Marichromatium purpuratum 984: one gene and its partners. The protein of the gene in region 1 interacts with the protein of each later gene in a pairwise test. Links are inferred from orthologs where the notes say so. Each region holds a gene or a part of one and is shown on either strand. Other genes may lie near its edges.

Evidence for each region. The genes of interacting proteins can lie anywhere in the genome.
Region 2: the proteins of MARPU_RS16350 (region 1) and ftsZ interact in binary tests that used the Escherichia coli proteins (3 or more experiments, as listed by UniProt). The link is inferred for Marichromatium purpuratum 984 from one-to-one orthologs.
Region 3: the proteins of MARPU_RS16350 (region 1) and ftsA interact in binary tests that used the Escherichia coli proteins (3 or more experiments, as listed by UniProt). The link is inferred for Marichromatium purpuratum 984 from one-to-one orthologs.

Annotation. Positions count from the first base shown.
Region 1 is NZ_CP007031.1:3,759,176-3,763,233, reverse strand. The notes cover bases 647-3,600. They hold MARPU_RS16350 (rod shape-determining protein), read right to left. Parts: upstream 2,670-3,600; coding sequence 1,623-2,669; downstream 647-1,622. Other genes in these bases: gatC (Asp-tRNA(Asn)/Glu-tRNA(Gln) amidotransferase subunit GatC), read left to right, coding at 3,389-3,600; mreC (rod shape-determining protein MreC), read right to left, coding at 647-1,382. Also shown: mrdA (penicillin-binding protein 2), read right to left, coding at 1-65; rod shape-determining protein MreD, read right to left, coding at 70-558; more of mreC, read right to left, coding at 555-646; more of gatC, read left to right, coding at 3,601-3,676; Asp-tRNA(Asn)/Glu-tRNA(Gln) amidotransferase subunit GatA, read left to right, coding at 3,676-4,058. UniProt on the Escherichia coli protein: Forms membrane-associated dynamic filaments that are essential for cell shape determination. Acts by regulating cell wall synthesis and cell elongation, and thus cell shape.
Region 2 is NZ_CP007031.1:3,213,631-3,216,483, reverse strand. It holds ftsZ (cell division protein FtsZ), read left to right. Parts: upstream 1-770; coding sequence 771-1,937; downstream 1,938-2,853. Other genes in the region: lpxC (UDP-3-O-acyl-N-acetylglucosamine deacetylase), read left to right, coding at 2,190-2,853; ftsA (cell division protein FtsA), read left to right, coding at 1-557. UniProt on the Escherichia coli protein: Essential cell division protein that forms a contractile ring structure (Z ring) at the future cell division site. The regulation of the ring assembly controls the timing and the location of cell division.
Region 3 is NZ_CP007031.1:3,215,045-3,217,978, reverse strand. It holds ftsA (cell division protein FtsA), read left to right. Parts: upstream 1-816; coding sequence 817-2,052; downstream 2,053-2,934. Other genes in the region: ftsZ (cell division protein FtsZ), read left to right, coding at 2,266-2,934; MARPU_RS13950 (cell division protein FtsQ/DivIB), read left to right, coding at 10-810; MARPU_RS13955 (D-alanine--D-alanine ligase), read left to right, coding at 1-17. UniProt on the Escherichia coli protein: Essential cell division protein that assists in the assembly of the Z ring. May serve as the principal membrane anchor for the Z ring.

The DNA.
Region 1 (4,058 bases):
ATCGCCGAGCGGGTGGCAATGATCCGCTGTTCGCGCTTGCGATCCTGGAAGCCGGACTCGAGCATCGTCTCAGAGGGCTCCGGCACGCCGCCCGAGATCGCCAAGCAGCGCGCTCATCCAGGGCCAGAAGATCAGTCCGAGGAAGGTCGGGGCCCAGTAGCTCAGCGCCGGCATCGGTTGTCCGGTGGCACCGAGCACCCATAGGGTGAGCAGCCGTTCGGCGAGCAACAGCACCCAGACGAACAGGGTCTGCTGCCACATCGGGAAGATGCGGATGCGCTGGTGCAGCTCGACGACCAGATAGGCGAGCAGCGACAGGGTGAGCGCATGCTGGCCGAGCAGGGTGCCCGAGATCACGTCGAGCGCCACCCCGCTGGCGAAGGCCGAGAAGACGCCGATCCGCTCGGGGGTGTGCAGACACCAGAACACCACCACCATCGCCACCCACTGCGGGCGCAGCGCCTCGGCCGGCAGCGGCATCGGCAGGATGCTGAGGGCGAAGGCGACGAACAGGCTGAGGCCGATCAGCCAGCCGCCGCGTGGCCTGGTCTCGCTCATGGTCTGGGGCGGGCCTCCGTGCCCTGGGTGTCGGAGAGTGCCTGCTGTTGCAGCGCCGGGTCCATGGTCCAGACCAGTAACACCTCACGGCTGCGATCGAGTGCGGCCGTGGGTTCGGCGAGCACGGTGATGAAGGGGTTGTCCGGGTCGTGGCGTACGGTCTTGATACGGGCGACCGGGTAGCCCGGCGGGAAGCGCTCGCCCATCCCCGAGGTCACCAGCAGATCGCCGACGCGCACGTCGGCGTTCTTGGGGATGTGCAGCAACTGCAGCTCCTGGCTCAGGCCGGTGCCGGCGGCCACCGAGCGCAGACCGTTGCGATTGATCTCCACCGGCAGTGCGTGCTCGGCGTCGGTGATCAGCAACACGGTAGAGGTGAAGGGGTTGGTCTGGATGACCTGGCCCATCACCGCGTTGGCGTCGAGCACCGGCTGGCCGACGAACAGCCCCGAGCGCGAGCCCTTGTTGATCATCACCTGTTGCCGGTAGGGCGCGATGTCGAGCGACATGATCTCGGCGATCAGCACCCGTTCGCCGACGCTGAACGAGGAGCCGAGCAGGTCGCGCAGCCGCATGTTCTCAGCCTCGAGTGCCTCGAATTGCTGCAGCCTAGCCTTGAGGGTCAGGTTCTCGCGATGCAGTGCGGCGTTGCGCGCGCGCAGCTCGGCGGCGTTGGTGAGACGCCCCTGGGTGTCACGCATCATGTGCGCCGGAAGGTCGACGACGTAGTGCAGCGGATAGGCCGCCAGCGAGAGCGCCGAGCGTACCGTGCCGAGATGATCGTAGTGGTGGTCGGCGATGATCAGCCCGAGGGACAGAATCACCGCCACGATCATCCTGAGCAGTGGGGATGGGCCGCGGACGAACAGGGGTTTGATGGTCGGCTCCTCGGCAATGACTGGATTGGGGGAGAGCGCGTCTGCCGCGTCGTGCGGGGTGGTTCAAACCCCGTGGACAGGCCTCCGCCCCTGCTGCATCAGGGACGGCGTGAGCGGGTCATTTTCCGATATTGTGCCGAGCGCGACCAGTCCGCTCGTGTCGGGGTGGCCCCGCGACGGCGGGGGCTACTCGACCGAGAACAGCCCGGTGGCGCGCTCGTCGATCAACTCCAGCGCCTTGCCGCCGCCCCGCGCCACGCAGGTCAGCGGATCGTCGGCCATCACCACCGGCAGTCCGGTCTCCTCCTCGATCAGCCGGTCGAAGCCGCGTAGCATCGAGCCGCCGCCGGTGAGCACGATGCCGCGCTCGGCGACATCGGCGCCGAGTTCCGGCGGGGTCTGCTCCAGGGCCATCTTGACCGCACCGACGATGCCCGAGATCGGCTCCTGCAGCGCCTCGAGGATCTCGTTGCTGTTGAGGGTGAAGCTGCGCGGCACGCCCTCGGCGAGATTGCGGCCCTTGACCTCCATCTCCAGCATCTCGTTGCCGGGGTAGGCCGAGCCGATGGTGTGCTTGATGCGCTCGGCGGTGGTCTCGCCGATCAGGGTGCCGTAGTTGCGCCGGACATAGTTGACGATGGCGTCGTCGAAGGTGTCGCCGCCGATGCGCACCGAGGCGGAGTAGACGATGCCGTTGAGCGAGATCACCGCCACTTCCGAGGTGCCGCCGCCGATGTCGATGACCATGCAGCCGTGGGGCTCGTGCACCGGCAGGCCGGCGCCGATCGCCGCCGACATCGGCTCCTCGATCAGGAAGACCTCGCGCGCGCCGGCGCCGGCGGCCGATTCGCGGATCGCGCGACGCTCCACCTGGGTCGAGCCGCAGGGCACGCAGATCAATACTCGCGGGCTGGGGCTGATCAGGCGCGACTCGTGCACCTTGTGGATGAAGTACTGCAGCATCTTCTCGGTGACGGTGAAGTCGGCGATCACGCCGTCCTTCATCGGCCGCACCGCGGTGATGCTCTGTGGGGTCCGTCCGAGCATCAGCTTCGCCTCCTCGCCCACTGCCGCGACCGATTTGCCGCCGGTAGCGCGATCATGGCGGATCGCGACCACCGAGGGCTCGTTGAGCACGATGCCACGTCCGCGGGCAAAGATGAGGGTGTTGGCGGTCCCCAGGTCGATCGACAGATCGTTGGAGAATATCCCGCGAATGCGTCTGAATACCATCAGATACTTACCTTGGAGGAAGAGAGGAGCGCCGGGTCCCGCAGGCGTCCGGTATCGATGTCCGCTGAGGGAATCCTTGAAAAACAGGACGGCTAATCTAGCAATGCAATCAGGGATGGGCAAGGCAGCGGCGCCAGCGACCAGGGGATTGAACCGCGAAGGGAATAAGCCGCCAGCCGCCAGCGATCAGCCGCCAGTGGGTGCGGACCCGCGCCGCCTGTGGCCTCACGCCGACATCACACACCATGCACTTCGCGTGCAGGGAATAAGCCGCCAGCCGCCAGCGATCAGCCGCCAGTGGTTGCGGATCCGCGCCGCCTGTGGTCTCACGCCGACATCACACACCATGCCCTTCGCGTGCAGGGAATAAGCCGCCAGCCGCCAGCGATCAGCCGCCAGTGGTTGCGGACCTGCGCCGCCTGTGGTCTCACGCCGACATCACACACCATGCACTTCGCGTGCAGGGAATAAGCTGCCAGCCGCCAGCGATCAGCCGCCAGTGGTTGCGGACCTGCGCCGCCTGTGGTCTCACGCCGACATCACACACCATGCACTTCACGTGCTTTGCGGCTTTGCGGCTTTGCGGTTCAATCCCCTGGTCGCTGGTCGCTGGTCGCTGGTCGCTGGTCGCTGGTCGCTGGTCGCTGGTCGCTGGTTCCACCGCCCACGGCCGCTATGCTATTTTGACTCCCCATTTTTGTAGGCCCAGCAGGACGGACATGTCACTGGATCGTTCCGACGTCGAAAAGATCGCGCACCTCGCGCGCCTGGCGATCAGCCCGGATCAGACCGAGCGCTACGCCGCCGAACTCTCCAATATTCTCGATCTCGTGGCCCAGATGGACTCGGTGAACACCGACGACGTCGAGCCCATGGCGCACCCGTTGCACATGGCCCAACGGCTGCGGCCCGATCAGGCCACCGAGCCGGATCGTCGCGCCGAGTACCAAGCCGGCGCGCCGCTGAGCGAGGGCGGGCTCTATCTGGTTCCGAAGGTCATCGAATAATGCAGAACAAGTCGATCGCAGAACTGGCCGCCGATCTGCGGCTGCGCAAGTACTCCAGCACCGAGCTGACCCGTCACTATCTCGACCGCATCGCGCGGCTCGACCCCCAGCTCAACAGCTTCATCACCGTCGATGCCGAGGCCGCGCTCGCCGCCGCCGCGCGCGCCGACGAGGCGCTCGCCCGTGACCAGGCCGGCCCGCTCACCGGTATCCCGATCGCGCACAAGGACATCTTCTGCACCAAGGGAGTGCGCACCAGCTGTGCCTCGCGCATGCTCGACGACTTCGTCGCCCCCTATGACGCGACCGTGGTCGAACGTCTGGGTGGCGCCGGCGCGGTGATGCTCGGCAAGACCAACATGGACGAGTTCGCCATGGGCTC
Region 2 (2,853 bases), 550 kb from region 1 along the record:
GCCACACCTCGGTGATCCCGATCGCCGGCGACCAGGTCACCAACGACATCGCCGTGGCGCTGCGCACGCCCACCCAATACGCCGAGCAGATCAAGGTCGAGCATGCCTGCGCGCTCGCTCAGCTCGCCGCCGACAGCGAGGCGATCGAGGTGCCGAGCATCGGTGACCGACCGCCACGCCGGCTCTCGCGCCAGATGCTCGCCGAGGTCGCCGAGCCGCGCTACGAAGAGCTGCTGACCCTGCTGAAGAACGAGCTGCGGCGCAGCGGGCTGGAGGAGGTGGTCGCCGGCGGCGTGGTGCTCACCGGCGGCGGGGCCAAGATGGAGGGACTGGTCGAGCTGGCCGAGTCGGTGTTCGACATGCCGGTGCGTCTCGGTGTGCCGCAGCACGTCGTCGGCATGTCCGAGGTGGTCGACAACCCGGCCTATGCGACCGGGGTGGGACTGCTGATGTATGCGCGCCAGCACCGCTTCGCCCGTGCTCCCGAGATGGCCGAGGGGCCGGGGCTGCAAGGGATGTGGTCGCGCATGCGCGGCTGGTTCCAGGGCACGTTCTAGAGGGACGGTGCCGCTGCTCCGGTCGTTCCGGGGCGGTGGTGTCGGCAGGGCGGTGTCGCGAGCGATGCCGTAGTCAGGATGGACCGCGGCCTGCGGTCTCAGAGGCCCCGGTGTCCAGAGGACGTCGGGGATGTCGGGGGGCGGTGTCGCCTGGAGCGCGGCGCCGACGAGGTTTCAGGTTTTTGCGCACTGCAACAAGAGAGGAGATTTCACATGTTCGAACTGATGGACACCCATAGCCAGAACGCGGTCATCAAGGTTATCGGCGTCGGTGGCGGTGGCGGCAACGCGGTCAACCACATGGTCGCCTCGACCATCGAGGGGGTCGACTTCATCTGCGCCAACACCGATGCTCAGGCGCTGAAGAACTCCAACGTCAAGACCATCCTGCAGCTCGGCGCCGGTATCACCAAGGGACTGGGCGCGGGCGCCGACCCCGAGGTCGGACAGAGTGCCGCGATGGAGGATCGCGATCGCATCCAGGATGCGCTCGAGGGCGCCGACATGGTCTTCATCACCGCGGGCATGGGCGGTGGTACCGGTACCGGCGCCGCGCCGGTGGTCGCCCAGGTCGCCAAGGAGCTGGGGATCCTCACCGTCGCCGTGGTCACCAAGCCCTTCCCCTTCGAGGGCGTCAAGCGCAGCCGCGTGGCCGAGGAGGGGATCGCCGAGTTGGCCACCAACGTCGATTCGCTGATCACCATTCCCAACGAGAAGCTGCTGGCGGTGCTCGGCAAGGAGATGAGCCTGCTCGACGCCTTCCGCGCGGCCAACGACGTGCTGCTCAACGCCACTCAGGGCATCGCCGAGCTGATCACCCGCCCGGGACTGATCAACGTCGACTTCGCCGATGTCAAGACGGTGATGTCGACGATGGGCGTGGCGATGATGGGGACCGGTGCGGCCCAGGGCGAGAATCGTGCCCGCGAGGCAGCCGAGGCGGCGATCCGCAGCCCGCTGCTCGAGGACATCGATCTCGCCGGCGCCAAGGGCATCCTGGTCAACATCACCGCGGGGATGAGCCTCACCATCGGTGAGTTCGACGAGGTCGGCAGCACGGTGCGCGAGTTCGCCGACGACGAGGCCACCGTGGTGGTCGGGACCGTGGTCGACCCCGAACTTGAGGACGAGCTGCGAGTGACCGTGGTCGCCACCGGGCTCGGCGGTAATCGCGTCAAGGTCCGCCGTCCCGGGCTGCAGGAGCCGGCGATGCGTCTGGTCAGCGGTGACGGGGGTGAGAGCGCGCCCGACTATCGCGAACTCGATCGCCGTCCGGCGGTTGCGCGCAAGGCGGGTGCTCAGGCGGCGTCCGAGTCGGTCGGGGAGAGCGACCTGGATTATCTCGACATCCCCGCCTTCTTGCGTCGTCAGGCTGATTGATCAGGGGTTTCCCTGTATCTGAAAGACGTTTGAAAACAGGGGCGTCGTGTCTTGTTGCGTGCGAAACTTGATAAATCTTCGGGAAAACCCTAAGCTATCCGAAACCGCACCCGTCGTGATGACGCGCGTGCACATGAATCGAGCACAGGATGAGCGGCGTGGGGCCGGTTGAGCCGGTCCCGCGCTGGACTCGACCGGCAACCGGCAGGGATCGCCGTCGGCCGCCGTGGATAGCGAGGGGTAACCCGGGCGATGATCAAGCAACGCACCTTGAAGACCGTGATCCAGACCACCGGCGTGGGGCTTCACACCGGTGAGAAGGTCGCGCTCACCCTGCGCCCGGCCGCTCCGGATACCGGTATCGTGTTCCGGCGGGTGGATCTCGACACCCCGGTCGAGATCCAGGCCACGCCCTTCAACGTCGGCGACACCCGGCTCTCCACCACCCTGGTGCGCGACGACGTGCGGGTTTCCACCGTCGAGCACCTGCTCGCCGCCTTCGCCGGCTTCGGTATCGACAACGCCTATGTCGATCTCGGTGCCGCCGAAGTGCCGATCATGGACGGCAGCGCCGCGCCCTTCGTGTTCCTTATCCAGTCTGCCGGTGTCGAGGAGCAGCCTAGGGCCAAGCGCTTCATCCGCATCAAGCGCCCGATCGAGGTGCGTGATGGCGACAAGTACGCACGCTTTACGCCCTATCACGGCTTCCGGGTCGATTTTTCCATCGATTTCGACCATCCGGCCTTCCACGCTCGGGTCAATCGCGCCAGCATCGACCTCTCGACCCACTCCTTCGTGCGCGAGGTCAGCCGGGCCCGGACCTTCGGCTTTCTCAAGGAGATCGAGGCGCTGCGCCAGCAGAACCTCGCCCTCGGCGGTAGCCTCGACAATGCCGTGGTGGTCGATGAGTATCGGG
Region 3 (2,934 bases), 540 kb from region 1 along the record:
GTTTCGACCGTGGCTGAACGACGCCGTCGCGGGGCTACCAGGAAGCGTCCGCTGTTGCAGCGGCTGGGGCGCTCGCGTTGGCGCGGGCTGCTCGGGGTGGTGCTGCTGCTGGCGATGCCGCTCGGGGCTTGGCGGTTTATCCAGGAGGAGCCGGGGTTGTTGCCGGTGCGGGTGATCGAGGTCGAGGGCGAGCTGCATCATCACTCCTCGGCGTTGCTCAGCCAGACCCTGACCGAGCGACTCGATGGCGGCATCCTGACCGCCAACCTGGTCGAACTCAAGCGCGCGGCCGAGTCGCTGGCCTGGGTCGGTCATGCCAGTCTGCGTCGGGTGTGGCCCGATCGGCTGCTGGTGCTGGTCGAGGAGCATCGGCCGATCGCGCGCTGGAACGACGATGGTCTGGTGACCGCCGAGGGGGTGGTGTTCCGACCGCGCGCCGCGACCCTGCCGGCGGGATTGCCGGTGCTCGTGGGCGAGGAGGCGCGCGCCGCCGAGCTGGCGAGTCGCTATCAGGACTGGCGCGACCGACTGATGCTGGTCGGCCATCTGATCCAGACCCTGGCGGTCGATCCGCGCGGCGATTGGCGCATCGAGCTGGTGATGGGTACCGAGCTGCGGCTCGGGTCCGAGCAGGTCGAGGAGCGTCTCGCCCGCTTCATCGCCAACGCCCCGCAGCTCGAGGCGGTTGGACAATTGTTGGTCGTGGATCTGCGCTACAGCAACGGGTTCGCCGTGCGCTGGGCGGATGAGAGACAGGCGCAGGTCCGCGCGAACTCGGGTCGCCCGGAGTGGCCCGACAATCGAGGATAGAACCGGATGTCGCGACGTAACGACAAGAATCTTTTGGTGGGCCTGGACATCGGCACCTCCAAAGTCGCCGCCCTGATCGGCGAACTCAAGGATGATGATCAGATCGAGATCATCGGCATCGGCGCCCACCCCTCGCGCGGACTCAAGCGCGGGGTGGTGGTCGACATCGAGTCGACGGTGCAGTCGATCCAGCGCGCGGTGGAAGAGGCCGAGCTGATGGCCGGCTGCGAGATCCACTCGGTGCACGCCGGGATCGCCGGCAGCCATGTGCGCAGCTTCAACTCCGACGGTGTCGCCAAGGTCAACGAGGGTGAGGTCACCCAGGCCGATGTCGATCAGGTGATCGACTCGGCGCGTGCGGTGGCGATCCCGGCCGACCAGAAGACCCTGCACATCCTGCCGCAGGAATTCATCATCGACGAGCAGGGCGGGGTGCGCGAGCCGATCGGCATGTGCGGGGTGCGCCTCGAGGCCAAGGTGCACATCGTCACCGGCGCGGCGAGCGCGGCGCAGAACCTCACCCGCTGCATCGGCCGCTGCGGGCTCGATGTCGACGACCTGGTGCTCTCGCAGCTGAGTTCGAGCTACTCGGTGCTCGGCGAGGACGAGAAGGAACTCGGCGTCTGTCTGGTCGACATCGGTGCCGGCACCACCGATATGGCGGTGTTCACCAATGGCGCCATCCGCCACACCTCGGTGATCCCGATCGCCGGCGACCAGGTCACCAACGACATCGCCGTGGCGCTGCGCACGCCCACCCAATACGCCGAGCAGATCAAGGTCGAGCATGCCTGCGCGCTCGCTCAGCTCGCCGCCGACAGCGAGGCGATCGAGGTGCCGAGCATCGGTGACCGACCGCCACGCCGGCTCTCGCGCCAGATGCTCGCCGAGGTCGCCGAGCCGCGCTACGAAGAGCTGCTGACCCTGCTGAAGAACGAGCTGCGGCGCAGCGGGCTGGAGGAGGTGGTCGCCGGCGGCGTGGTGCTCACCGGCGGCGGGGCCAAGATGGAGGGACTGGTCGAGCTGGCCGAGTCGGTGTTCGACATGCCGGTGCGTCTCGGTGTGCCGCAGCACGTCGTCGGCATGTCCGAGGTGGTCGACAACCCGGCCTATGCGACCGGGGTGGGACTGCTGATGTATGCGCGCCAGCACCGCTTCGCCCGTGCTCCCGAGATGGCCGAGGGGCCGGGGCTGCAAGGGATGTGGTCGCGCATGCGCGGCTGGTTCCAGGGCACGTTCTAGAGGGACGGTGCCGCTGCTCCGGTCGTTCCGGGGCGGTGGTGTCGGCAGGGCGGTGTCGCGAGCGATGCCGTAGTCAGGATGGACCGCGGCCTGCGGTCTCAGAGGCCCCGGTGTCCAGAGGACGTCGGGGATGTCGGGGGGCGGTGTCGCCTGGAGCGCGGCGCCGACGAGGTTTCAGGTTTTTGCGCACTGCAACAAGAGAGGAGATTTCACATGTTCGAACTGATGGACACCCATAGCCAGAACGCGGTCATCAAGGTTATCGGCGTCGGTGGCGGTGGCGGCAACGCGGTCAACCACATGGTCGCCTCGACCATCGAGGGGGTCGACTTCATCTGCGCCAACACCGATGCTCAGGCGCTGAAGAACTCCAACGTCAAGACCATCCTGCAGCTCGGCGCCGGTATCACCAAGGGACTGGGCGCGGGCGCCGACCCCGAGGTCGGACAGAGTGCCGCGATGGAGGATCGCGATCGCATCCAGGATGCGCTCGAGGGCGCCGACATGGTCTTCATCACCGCGGGCATGGGCGGTGGTACCGGTACCGGCGCCGCGCCGGTGGTCGCCCAGGTCGCCAAGGAGCTGGGGATCCTCACCGTCGCCGTGGTCACCAAGCCCTTCCCCTTCGAGGGCGTCAAGCGCAGCCGCGTGGCCGAGGAGGGGATCGCCGAGTTGGCCACCAACGTCGATTCGCTGATCACCATTCCCAACGAGAAGCTGCTGGCGGTGCTCGGCAAGGAGATGAGCCTGCTCGACGCCTTCCGCGCGGCCAACGACGTGCTGCTCAACGCCACTCAGGGCATCGCCGAGCTGATCACCCGCCCGGGACTGATCAACGTCGACTTCGCCGATGTCAAGACGGTGATGTCGACGATGGGCGTG